DNA from 3 places in the Bradyrhizobium sp. CIAT3101 genome. Region 1 is predicted to be linked to each of the others. Evidence: riboswitches for the same ligand, from Rfam matches in the RefSeq annotation. Region 1 holds a riboswitch; each other region holds the start of a gene.

Region 1 (4,160 bases):
GTGGTTTGGTAGGACGTGACTAGCCGCGATCGCGGGTCGATCGCGCGACTGCAATACCGCGTTCGTGAAGCTCGGCTCGAAGTGAACACCTCCGATGCAGAGCACGGAATGTACCGGTTCCTCAATACGATCGAAAATTCGCAGTAGGGATCGCGCCAGCACTCGAGCTGCAAGAGGATGTGCCCAATCTTCGGGCGAGCTTCCGATCTCGACATCGACAGCCGAAGGTGGCAGGTCAGCGAGACGGGTACCAGCATCACCAGCCTTGACGCCCGACCAATGAGTCGCCTCGAGATAAGTGCGATAGGGGTCAAGACCGGAAGCGACCCGCTCGGCTTCGATCGCCAGAAGAAGTCCCCGCGTAATCCGAGGGTCGACCGCGCTGAAGGTCCCCGTGCCCAGATCGCCGGTCGTTTGAACCGAGAAGATTGCGTTTGGCGCATTGGCGCCCTCGTGCCAGTTCACGATGCCAATAACGTTGGCATCACCGAACCGATCATTGAACATTGGCGCGTAGCGCGCATAGTCGTTACTTACGACCTCGTTCGTGGCCACGATCGAAATTCTGGCATCATGCAAGCCAGCAACTTCGCGGACGGAGTGCCCATCGACTTCAAAACTCGTTGGAACTAGAGCGCAATCCGCCTTGAGAGCATCCAGAACGTGCCCCGCGACCGGGTCCTTTTCTCCATCGACGCAGAAGACAAAGACGGCATGTCTCATCGAGGTCCTCCGCCGAGTTCTAAGCAGATCGAGAGCGTGGGACGTCTATCTTCAACTTGGCGCCGTCGTCTTTTCGATTTTGTCGGAAAACACCCTGCTCTTCGCCCGGAACTGCGAGCTTGCAGGGCGAGAGCGAGCGCGCGGGAGGCGATTAACTCAAGCCCGAATAGCGTCACAGCAGCGCCACCCGCAAACTGGGCCCTGTTGCGGCCGGCATGTTTGGCGGAGCATGGACTGGAAATCGCGCGAAACGAAAAACGCGGCAGCGGATCGCCGGACCAGCAACGAACTTAACCTGGTTGCGCGACGAACAAGGTCGAATCCTGCCGCCATATGCCACAGACGTCGACGAAAGTGGTGTGAAGAGCCCCTCATCGAGCATAGCGATCGCCTCAGGCGTGCAGGCCTCCATTTTGGCTCGACTTTGAAAGAGATGCATGAAAGGCACTAGCTTTGTAGGGTCCTACACCACCGCATATTTATTAGAGCGTCGCCACGCAAACATTGTGCGTTCTTTTCAGGATCCCGCAGTATTTCTGCGCTAGCCGCGGATAGCTCGATGGAAACCACTGGGACATCCAGCGAATGCAATCCTCAAAAAGCGAGATCAGCATAGTACCTGGCAATAAGCCACCTGCTAATCTTGGTGGGGAGCTTGGGCAAACATCGAGTTGCCGCTTACGCCGCCGATTTTTGGATCCGACGATTCATCGCGGCTTGACAGGGAGTGAGTGCGTCTGAGACTGTCATCGTGTCTGATGATGGTGTGCGGGAGAGCGCGATAAGCCTGCAAAGGCGTATCACCGCCGACGGAGCAACTCCCCAAGGAAACTCTCAGGCCCAGGACCGCACACCGAGGACGATCTGGAGAGAGGTGCCGGTCAGCACCCACCGAAGGGGACCGTAATCCACGCGGATTGCGGAGAAAGCTCTCAGGTGCACGGACAGATTTGGGGACGGAGACATGGCGAAGCCATTTCACCGTTCGTTCAACCCTGTCTTGGAGCGCACGATGAGCACGATCGTCATTATTGGATCCGGTATTACCGGAGTTACAACTGCCTATGCCCTGGCCCGCCGCGGCTATTCGGTGACAGTCTTTGATCGCCAGCGCTATCCGGCGATGGACACTTCGTTTGCGAACGGCGGCCAATTATCGGCAAGCAATGCCGAGGTCTGGAATAACGTCGCAACGATCGTAAAAGGCTTGAGGTGGATGCTGCGCAAAGACGCACCACTGTTGCTGAACCCAAGGCCCAGTTTTCACAAATATACTTGGCTGGCAGAGTTCGTAAGCCAGATTCGAAACTACCGCCACAACACGATCGAAACGACGAAGCTAGCGATAGCTGCTCGCAAGCATCTTTTTGAGCTAGCCGATCGGGAGAGCATCGATTTCGACTTGGAGCGGCGAGGAATTTTGCACGTTTATTCGAGCAAGTCCGACTTCGATGCGGCCTCTCGCGTGAATCAGTTGCTGCTCAAAGGCGGATTGGATCGCCGTCCCGTGACGCCCTCTGAAATGCTTGCAATAGAGCCAGCTCTGCGCGATCAGTATTATGGTGGCTTCTTTACCCCGTCTGACTCAACCGGCGACATTCACAAGTTCACGCGCGGCCTCGCTGCGGCTTGCGAGCGAGGGGGCGTACGCTTCGTCTTTGATGCAGATATCTGCGGCATTCGGTCCGATCGAGACGGTGTGGTCGTACACTGGAAACGAGGTTCGTTGAAGGAAGAACTCAATGCCGAACGCGCAGTGGTTTGCGCGGGAGTCGGCAGCCGCCGCATTGCTTCAATGCTGGGGGACAACATAAACATTTATCCCGTCAAGGGCTATTCCATCACGGTAGAGCTGGGAGACGAAACGAGCCAAAAGGCTGCGCCTCGTGTCAGCCTCCTGGACGAGGCTACCAAGATCGTGACCAGCCGGTTAGGAGAGGATCGCTTCCGGGTCGCCGGGACCGCCGAATTTAATGGCGAAAACCGCGATATCCGCTGGGACCGAATTAAGCCCCTGATACGGTGGGTGGAGCGATCGTTCCCGGATGTATCCACCGCGCAGGTGGTGCCATGGGCGGGCTTGCGTCCTATGACACCTAGCATGATGCCGCGGGTTGGCCGAGGCAAACGCTCGAATATCTTCTACAACACCGGCCATGGCCATCTCGGTTGGACATTATCCGCTGTCACAGCTGAAATGATCGCTGATGTCATTGCCGCAGATCGCAGCAATACTCGGCTGAGCGAATCCGTGCCCTGATCCTGTTGAGTGGGTCCTGGTCCATGCTCCCGCCGATATCGGGGCGGGAGCATGTCGATTGACAGCGCCGAAGCGGATTTTGCAGTCGCTCTCGAAGGATGATGCGACCTTCAGTACCGGGCGACGTGCTTCCCGCAATTCATTGCTTAGGTAAGCCCCTGTGGACCACTTGGTACGTTGCTTCCGAAAGCCTTGTATGACGCAGTTGTTGCGACCGTTCCCGAATTGACGCCGACCAGATGGGGCCGCATGAACGACGTCATTTCTTAGCAAGGCGTACGCAGCACACACCGTGAAGTGCCGTGGCATTTAGGGGCAGGACGCAGCTTTGCGCGGAGCGAATCGAGCGCGCCAAAGCCGTTCCGCCCCGCCCACCCGAGCGTAAAACCAACCCGATCCAACGACACGTCGTCCCGAAACACCGAGATGCATCGCCAAGCTCAAGTCTCGTCGACTCCCCAACTGCTGCGGAGCGACGCCTGCTGTGCGCCCAGCTGACGCTTATCTTAGAGAAGTCTGCATTACGGGACGAAGGGCGTTTCGAAGGGCATTTTACAAGCCATGCAGCATATTTCTTGTAATTGCCGTTAGATCGACGATACTGATGTCATAAAGAGCGTTTTCGACGACATTTGTCTGATTTTAGATGTTTTTCTGCGGAAGTTGGCGATCTTTTGCAGGATCTCCTCTTAAGCCTGGAGCTTGTTATGAGGTACGACCGAATCGACGCTCACATCCTGGAGATCGTGCAAAAGAATAACCGTCTCACATCCGAGACGATTGGCGAACTGGCCGGGCTTTCCGCTACCGCCTGTCAACGCAGGCTAAAGAGGCTTCGGTCGGACGGCATTATCGAGGCTGACGTTTCGATCGTTTCGGCCAAGGCGGTCGGAAGACCTATTCAGATGCTAGTGCTGGTGACATTGGAACGAGAGCGCTCGGACATCATCGACAGGTTTAAAAAGGCGATCAAGTCATCCGCTGAAGTCGTCAATGGGTTTTACGTCACAGGCGATGCTGACTTTGTCCTATACATAACCGCACGCACCATGGACGACTATGAGCAGTTCACGCGGCGATTTTTCCGTGAGAACCCCGATATCAAGGGCTTCAAGACCATGGTGGTCATGGACCGGGTAAAAGCAGGATTTGCTATTCCAATTGAGGCTCCGTCCGA
Region 2 (4,160 bases), 4.1 Mb from region 1:
CTCGAGCTGCAGCGCGGCGCCGACCTTCAGCTCGCCGCTCTCCAGCGTGCCGACGTGAACGAAGAAATCGCCGAGCTTCTTCTGCGTGTCGGTGACGCGGAATTTGATGCCGCCCTCGCCCGTCAGCACGCCGGTGTCGCCGACCTGGCCGCCGGACTCCGCATAGAACGGCGTCTGGTTCAGCAGCAGCGCACCGGTGTCGCCGGCCTTGAGGCTGGCAACCTCAGCGCCGTCCTTCACCAGCGCAGACACCACGCCTTCGGCGCTCTCGGTCTCGTAGCCCAGAAATTCGGTGGCCCCGAGCTTCTCGCGCAGCGGGAACCAGATCGCTTCGGATGCCGCTTCGCCAGAGCCCTTCCAGGATTCGCGCGCCTTGGCTTTCTGCCGCTCCATCGCGTCGGTGAACGAGGCCTGGTCGACGCCGATGCCGCGCGACTTCAGCGCGTCCTGCGTCAGGTCGAGCGGAAAACCATAGGTGTCGTACAGCGTGAAGGCGACGTCGCCGTCGAACATGTCGCCCTTCTTCAGGCCCGCGCTCTTCTCATCCAGGATGGCCAAGCCGCGCGACAGAGTCTTGCGGAAGCGGGTCTCTTCCAGCCGCAGCGTCTCCTCGATCAGGTTTTCTGCGCGCATCAGATCGGGATAGGCCTGGCCCATCTCGCGGACCAGCGCCCAGACCAGGCGATGCATCAGCGGCTCCTTGGCCCCTAACAGCTGCGCATGGCGCATCGCGCGGCGCATGATCCGGCGCAGCACGTAGCCGCGGCCTTCGTTCGACGGCAACACGCCGTCCGCGACCAGGAAGGCCGAGGAGCGCAGATGGTCGGCGATGACGCGGAACGAGGCGACGGTCTGCTCGTTCGGTCCGCTGCCCAGCGCCGACGACGTCGCGTCAATCAGATGACGGAACAGATCGGTCTCGAACACGCTGTCGACGCCCTGCATGACGCTGGCCATGCGCTCGAGGCCCATGCCGGTGTCGATCGAGGGACGCGGCAGATCAACGCGCTGCTCCTTCGTCACCTGCTCGTATTGCATGAACACGAGATTCCAGAATTCGAGGAAGCGATCGCCGTCCTCTTCCGGCGAGCCGGGAGGGCCGCCCCAGATATGGTCGCCGCGGTCGATGAAGATTTCCGAGCACGGGCCGCATGGGCCGGTGTCGCCCATCGCCCAGAAATTATCCGAGGTCGGGATGCGGATGATGCGGTCGTCGGAGAAGCCGGCGATCTTCTTCCAGAGTCCGGCCGCCTCGTCGTCGGTGTGATAGACGGTGACGAGCAGCTTGTCCTTCTTGAGCCCGTATTCTTTCGTGATCAGCTTCCAGGCCAGCTCGATCGCGCGCTCCTTGAAATAGTCGCCGAACGAGAAGTTGCCGAGCATTTCGAAGAAGGTGAGATGGCGCGCGGTGTAGCCGACATTGTCGAGGTCGTTGTGCTTGCCGCCGGCGCGCACGCATTTCTGCGACGTGGTGGCGCGCTGATAGGGCCGCTTCTCGACGCCGGTGAAGACGTTCTTGAACTGCACCATGCCGGCATTGGTGAACATCAACGTCGGATCGTTGCGCGGCACCAATGGCGAGGACGACACGATCTCGTGGCCGTTCTCGGCAAAGAAGTTCAGAAAGGTCGACCTGATCTCGTTGACGCCGCTCATGTTCATCCAATCGGGTGTGCTTGGACCCGCTTTCCTGCCATCCAAACCGGTGATTTGGGCTGATATCTGCGGGCCAAAGCGCTTTTAGACAAGGCCAGCTTCGCTGTCCAGAAACTGTGCAGAAAGATCAGAGGGTTGCCGCAGTCGCGCAATCCCGTTGGAAAGCCGCCAGGTGCGCGTTGACAGGCTTGGCCGGGCTGTGGTCTGTACCCATCTGTATCGTACGGCCACGTCGGGAGAGACCGGCTTCATTGCCGGCGCCGAAGGAGCAACCGCCCCGGAAACTCTCAGGCAAAAGGACCGCGTGGCTTTGACGACATCTGGAAAGAGGCGCCGACGGGCTTGAAGCCCGGACTGCGTCCGCCGACGGGATAATACTCTCAGGCACAGCGACAGATGGGGCTTCGACTGGTTGCTTCCGGGGAATCGTCCCCGGGGAACCGCCGAGGACCCCTGCGATGTCCGTGCGTGACGACAAAGACTCCCTGAAACGTACCCCCCTCCACGACCTTCATGTGACGCTTGGCGGCAAGATGGTGCCGTTCGCGGGCTACGACATGCCCGTGCAGTACCCCGCAGGCGTCCTGAAGGAGCACCTTCAGACCCGCTCCTCCGCCGGCCTGTTCGACGTCTCCCACATGGGCCAGATCGCCCTTCGGCCGAAATCCGGCAGGGTCGAGGACGCCGCCCGCGCGCTGGAGCGGCTGGTGCCGCAGGATATTGTGGCGATTGCGCCGGGACGGCAGCGCTACGCCCAGTTCACCAATGCCGATGGCGGGCTTCTGGACGATCTGATGGTCGCCAATTTCGGCGATCACCTGTTCCTGGTCGTCAACGCCGCCTGCAAGGCCGAGGACGAGGCGCATCTGCGCGCGAATCTCTCCGACGCCTGCATCATCGATTCGCTTGCCGATCGCGCGCTGATCGCGTTGCAGGGCCCGAAGGCCGAGTCAGCGCTGGCGAAATTATGTGCAGCAGCGCCCGCCATGAAGTTCATGGATGCCGGCCCGCACGAGGTTGCCGGCCTCCCCTGTTTCGTCTCGCGCTCGGGCTACACCGGCGAGGACGGTTTTGAGATCTCGGTGGCAGCTAGCAATGCCGAGCGCCTCGCCAAGACATTGCTGGACAACTCCGATGTGATGCCGATCGGCCTTGGTGCCCGCGACAGCCTGCGGCTGGAAGCCGGGCTCTGTCTCTATGGCCACGACATCGATACCGAGACGACGCCGGTCGAGGCCGCACTTGAATGGTCGGTGCAGAAGAGCCGCCGCACCGGCGGCGCCCGCGCCGGCGGTTTTCCTGGTGCCGACAAGATCCTCGCGCATTTCGATCACGGCGCAGCCCGCCGCCGCGTCGGCCTGCGCACGGAGGGCCGCGCGCCGGTGCGCGAAGGCGCGCTGTTGTTTGCCGATAGCGAGGGCGGCGAGCCGATCGGCAAGGTCACCTCAGGCGGCTTCGGCCCGAGCCTGAATGCGCCGGTGGCGATGGGCTACGTGCCCACTGCCTCAAGCGCGCTCGATACAAAACTCTTCGCCGAGGTGCGCGGGCAACGTCTGCCGCTCACCGTCGCCGCCATGCCGTTCGTGAAAAACACCTACAAACGCTGAGGACTTCAGAAAATGACCACGACGCTGTACACCACCGACCACGAATGGCTCGCGATCGACGGCGATGTCGCAACCGTCGGCATCACGGATTACGCGCAGTCGCAGCTCGGCGACGTCGTGTTCGTCGAATTGCCCAAGGTCGGCCGCACCCTGAAGAAGGCGGAAGCCGCCGCCGTCGTGGAATCGGTCAAGGCCGCCTCCGACGTTTACGCGCCGATCTCCGGCGAGGTGCTCGAGACCAACGCCGAACTCGCCGCCGAGCCAGCGCTGGTGAACTCGGATGCACAAAGCAAAGCCTGGTTCTTCAAGATCAAGATTGCCGACAAGAGCGAGCTCGGCGGCCTCATGGATGAAGCCGCCTACAAGGCGCATACGGCGTGAGATGAAGCGAACTCTGACCTCATATTCGGTGTCATCGCCCGCGCAGGCGGGCGATCCAGTACGCCGCAGCTTCTCGGTTCAAGCTGTGACGCTTGCGTGTACTGGATGCCCCGCCTTCGCGGGGCATGACGGCGACAGCGAAATCTAAGCGAGGACCCATGATGACCGCGCACCGCAAATCCAATGGCGAGACCACTCCCTTCGCACGCCGCCACATCGGCCCCTCGGCGCGCGATGTCACCGCAATGCTCGAGACCGTCAACGCCAAGAGCGTCGACGCACTGATGGCAGAGACGCTGCCCGCCTCGATCCGGCAGGCCGCGCCGCTCGATCTCGGCAAGCCGCTGAGCGAGACCGAGGCGATCGCGCATATGGCCGAGCTCGCGCGGCAGAACCAGGTTTTCACCTCGCTGATCGGCCAGGGCTATTCGGGCACGATCCTGCCCGCGGTGATCCAGCGCAACATCCTCGAAAACCCCGCCTGGTACACGGCATATACGCCCTACCAGCCCGAGA
Region 3 (4,160 bases), 4.3 Mb from region 1:
AGCAGGAACTGCGCCGACGCGGGCTTGAGCCGCTGCGACGGCGCGAGCTGGATCGGATCGTGCGGCGCGATCAACGGCGCCAGGATCGAGATCAGCACGATCAGCGCGAGCAACACCGTCGCCGTGGCGATGATCGGCGTCGAGGTGAGGAAGCCGAAACGCGGCCGCAGCGGCGACGTGATCGGGATGGACGACTGGGGAAGGGTATCGACTGACATCTTGTTGTTGTCCTTGCCTCAGTACCGGATCCGGGGATCGAGCAGCGTGTAGGCGACGTCGATCAGGAGGTTGACGACGACGTAGATCAGCGACGTCAGCAGGATCATCGCCTGGATCACCGGATAGTCGCGCGCCAGCACCGCATCCACGGTGAGGCGGCCGATGCCGGGGATGTTGAACACGCTCTCGGTGACGACGACGCCGGAGATCAGGAGCGCGAAGCCGGTGCCGATCACGGTGATCACGGGCACGGCGGCGTTCCGCAGCGCGTGCCGCATCATCACCGCGACCTCGTTGATGCCCTTGGCGCGCGCCGTTCGCACGTAATCCTCGCCGAGCACATCGAGCATCGCGGCGCGCGTCATGCGCGCGATCAGCGCGATGTAGATGAAGGAGAGCGCGCAGGTCGGCAGGATGATGCGCTCGAAGAACGCGCCGAAGCCGGCAGAGATGCTCTTGAAGCCCTGCACCGGCACCCAGCGCAAATCGATCGCAAAGACCTCGATCAGGACATAGCCGACCACGAACACCGGCACCGAGAAGCCGAGCACGGACAGGCCCATCACGAAACGGTCGATCCAGGTGCCGTGCTTCCAGGCCGCGATGACGCCGAGCGGCACCGCAACGATGACGGCGAGGATGATGGTCGACAGCGCGATCGAGATCGACGGCTCGACGCGCTGGCCGATCATCTTCATGACCGGCAGGTTGGAAATCAGGGAGGTTCCGAGGTCGCCGTGCAGCAGCTTGCCGACCCAGGTGACGAACTGCACGATCAGGGGTTCATTGAGGCCGAGCGAGGTGCGGATGCGCTCCAGCCGTTCAGGTGTCGCATTGTCGCCGGCGAGGATCGCGGCGGGGTCGCCGGGCGTCAGCCGCAGCAGCAGGAACACGAACAGCGCCACGACGCCCATCACGGGCACCGCAGCCAGAACGCGGCGAATGAGATAACCTAGCATGCACCTATCTCCGGCTGCAGATTGTGGGGGGCCGAGAGGCGCCCGTGGATTCGGTCGTGTCTATCATGCGCGCCTGTCTCTCGGGCTGGAAGACCCGGCCGGAGAGCCGTCCTCGTGGGGCAAATTGTGTGCCAAGGGCAGGGCGGTCGCAAGGGGCCGCCCCGCATCGATTTGCGACCACTCAGGATGCACGACGCATCTCGCGCTCAACCCCAAGTTCGCCCCGAAATGAGGGGACGGTTGGCGGTGCGTTGAGCCCGCGCCAGCCGTCGATGGTTCCGGCGATCATCTGCGCGGTCGCGGCCGACAAGGTCCAGCCGAGATGGCCGTGGCCGGTGTTAAAGAACACGCCGGGCATCCGGCCCGCGCGCACCACCGGCATCATGTTCGGCATCATCGGCCTGAGCCCGGCCCACGGAATGATGCGAGACGTCTCGACCGCCGGAAAGTTGCTGCGCACCCAGTCGACCAGCGGCTGCACGCGATCGGCGCGGATGTCGCGGTTGAAGTCGTTGAACTCGGCCGTGCCGGCCACACGAAAACGATCGGCGCCGAGCCGGCTGGTGACGATCTTGGCGGCCTCGTCGAGCAGGCTGACGGTCGGCGTCGCATTGCGGCTCTCGGCAGTGTCGAGCTGGATGGTGATCGAATAACCCTTCACCGGATAGACATTGACGCGCTCGTCGAGCATCGCCGCGAAATGACGGCTGGCAACGCCGGCGCAGACCACGACGCCATCGACCTTCAGCATGCCGCGCGCGGAGGCGACCGCGTCGCTTGCGCTGAGATCGGCCCAGCCGATGACGAAGCCGCCGCGAGCTTGCGCGATGGAATCGATATTGGCCTCATGGATGAAGGTTGCGCCGCGCCGCTTGCAGGCCTCTGCCAGCCCGCGCGTGAACTTGTGGATGTCGCCGGTGGCATCCGACGGCGTGTAGAAGCCGCCGTAATAATCCTTGCGCAGCGTCGGCTCGATCGTGCGGATTTCTTCCGGCGTCACCGGGTGGCGATCGAGTCCGCCTTCCTGCAGCAGCGCATTGACGCGCAGGCCGGATTCAAAACCCTTCTTGTCGTGATAGATGTGGAGGATGCCGCGGCGTTCGAGATCGAAGTCGATGCCTTCGCGCGTCGCGATCTCGAACAGGTGCTTGCGGGCTTCGATCGCGAGCCGCGTCGTCAAAATCGTATTGGCGCGGTAGTTGCCGATATTGGCGACGAACTCGCTCATCCACGAATATTTGTGCCAGTTCGGCCGCGGGTTCATCAAGAGCGGCGCATCGCGCCGGAACATCCAGCGCAGGCCTTTGAGGATCGTCGCGGTGCTGTTCCACACCTCGGCATTGCTGGCGGAGAGCTGTCCGCCGTTCGCAAACGAGGTCTCCATCGCGGCGTAGCGATGCTTGTCGAGCACCGTGACCTTGTAGCCGCGTTCGAGCAGGGCATAGGCGGTCGTCACGCCGGTGATGCCGGCGCCGATGATGGCGATATGTGTCATGTTGAGCAGGGGCTCCCGTGAGTTAGGATAGGCTAACCGCCGGCCCGAAAGCCGTTGGCGGCGCCCCATCTGTCACGGTTACCTGAGAGCTTGATCCGGCACGGACCTCGACGAGGCAGAACCTCACGAGACCTGCGCAGACTATCCCCTTCGGTGGACGTCACGACGTCGATCGTGCCGTCTCTCTCCAGATCGTCCTGACGATACAGTCCTTTTGCCTGAGAGTTTCCGGGGCGGTTGCTCCGTCGGCGCCGCAATGAAAGCTGGATGCCTTCATTGCGATCTCTCCCGCATCGTCGCGTGGACCATCGAGCAGTACGATGCGCCTCATTTTTAGACAAGGCTAAATTTCATCCGCGACTGCCAATGCATTGTGCAGTGCGAAGTTGATTCACTTTAGTCGAGCGTCGCCAGCAGTCCCGCCATCAGGCGGCCGCGTTCAACCAGGCTATCGACCTCGATGAACTCTTCGAGCGTGTGGCCATTGCCGCCACGCACGCCGAGGCCGTCGAGCGTCGGGATGCCCATCGCGCCCGTGAAGTTGCCGTCGGAGCCGCCGCCGGAGCTCGCATGCGGTAATTCCGCGCCAAGAGATTTGGCGATGCCGCGCGCCTTTTCATACAGCGCCATGGTACCGGCATCAGGCTCCCACACCGGCCGCGTCACGCCACGTGTCACCTTGAAGGAGACATCATTCGCCGTACCCGAGAGCGCAAGCATCCGTTCGACGCCGCGGTCGAGATCGGCCTGGCGCTTGGCCATAGACAGCGCTTCGCCGGTGGCAGTCGTGGCAACGCAATTGACCCATTGGCCACCATGCACGACGCCGACCGAGAAGGTGCAGTCCTCCGTCGTCATCGCGTCGATCGCGAGAATCTGCCGTGCCATCTCGCGGATCGCCGAGCGTCCCGCCGACAAGGTCGCGCCGGCGTGGCTCGGCCGCCCCGTCGCTTCCAGATTGAAGCGCGCGATCGCGTAACGTCCGGTGGTGACGCCGTTGTCGGCGCGGCCAGGCTCGGGCACCAGCACATATTTGTTGCGCGCGGCTTCCGCTTCGATGATGTCGCGCGTCGAGGGCGTGCCGACTTCCTCGTCCGGCGTGAACAGGATGGTGATCGGAAGCGGCGTGGTGAAGGCCGCGCGCGCCAGCTGCCGGATCGCTTCCAGCGAGAGATAGTTGCCGCCCTTCATGTCGTAGATGCCGGGGCCGTAGCACTTGTTGCCCTCGCGCCGCCATTTCAGCTTCTCGATGGTGCCGACCGGGTGGACGGTATCCATGTGCCCGGCGATCAGGATGCCGGGTTCGCCTTGCCTGGGATGCGGGAAGCGCGCGCGAACGACGCCGCCGAAGCCCTGACGGCCGGCGATGCGCTCGATGGTCGCACCCATGATCGCCATATCCCGCGCTGCGATATCGAGCATGCGGTTGACCGCGCCCGCATCCCAGGTCGGGCTTTCGCATTCCACCCAGGTGCGCAGGCCCTCGA

The links. A riboswitch is a leader RNA that binds a small molecule or an ion and turns the genes downstream of it on or off. The one in region 1 is predicted to bind glycine.
Region 2: it holds a riboswitch for glycine, as region 1 does, so the genes downstream of both, gcvT (glycine cleavage system aminomethyltransferase GcvT) here and QA645_RS39845 (D-amino acid dehydrogenase) in region 1, are expected to answer to the same signal.
Region 3: it holds a riboswitch for glycine, as region 1 does, so the genes downstream of both, QA645_RS16355 (D-amino acid dehydrogenase) here and QA645_RS39845 (D-amino acid dehydrogenase) in region 1, are expected to answer to the same signal.

Annotation. Positions count from the first base shown of each region.
Region 1 covers NZ_CP121634.1:8,555,235-8,559,394, forward strand. Annotated here, with positions in the region: gene QA645_RS39840 (D-aminoacyl-tRNA deacylase) at 1-723, opposite strand, end outside; glycine riboswitch at 1,483-1,582, shown strand; glycine riboswitch at 1,586-1,673, shown strand; gene QA645_RS39845 (D-amino acid dehydrogenase) at 1,736-2,983, shown strand; gene QA645_RS39850 (Lrp/AsnC family transcriptional regulator) at 3,691-4,160, shown strand, end outside.
Region 2 covers NZ_CP121634.1:3,331,143-3,335,302, reverse strand. Annotated here, with positions in the region: gene alaS (alanine--tRNA ligase) at 1-1,656, opposite strand, end outside; glycine riboswitch at 1,880-1,968, shown strand; gene gcvT (glycine cleavage system aminomethyltransferase GcvT) at 2,115-3,263, shown strand; gene gcvH (glycine cleavage system protein GcvH) at 3,276-3,644, shown strand; gene gcvP (aminomethyl-transferring glycine dehydrogenase) at 3,806-4,160, shown strand, end outside.
Region 3 covers NZ_CP121634.1:3,495,062-3,499,221, forward strand. Annotated here, with positions in the region: gene QA645_RS16345 (ABC transporter permease) at 1-218, opposite strand, end outside; gene QA645_RS16350 (ABC transporter permease) at 237-1,178, opposite strand; gene QA645_RS16355 (D-amino acid dehydrogenase) at 1,360-2,673, opposite strand; glycine riboswitch at 2,741-2,866, opposite strand; glycine riboswitch at 2,870-2,974, opposite strand; gene QA645_RS16360 (M20/M25/M40 family metallo-hydrolase) at 3,070-4,160, opposite strand, start outside.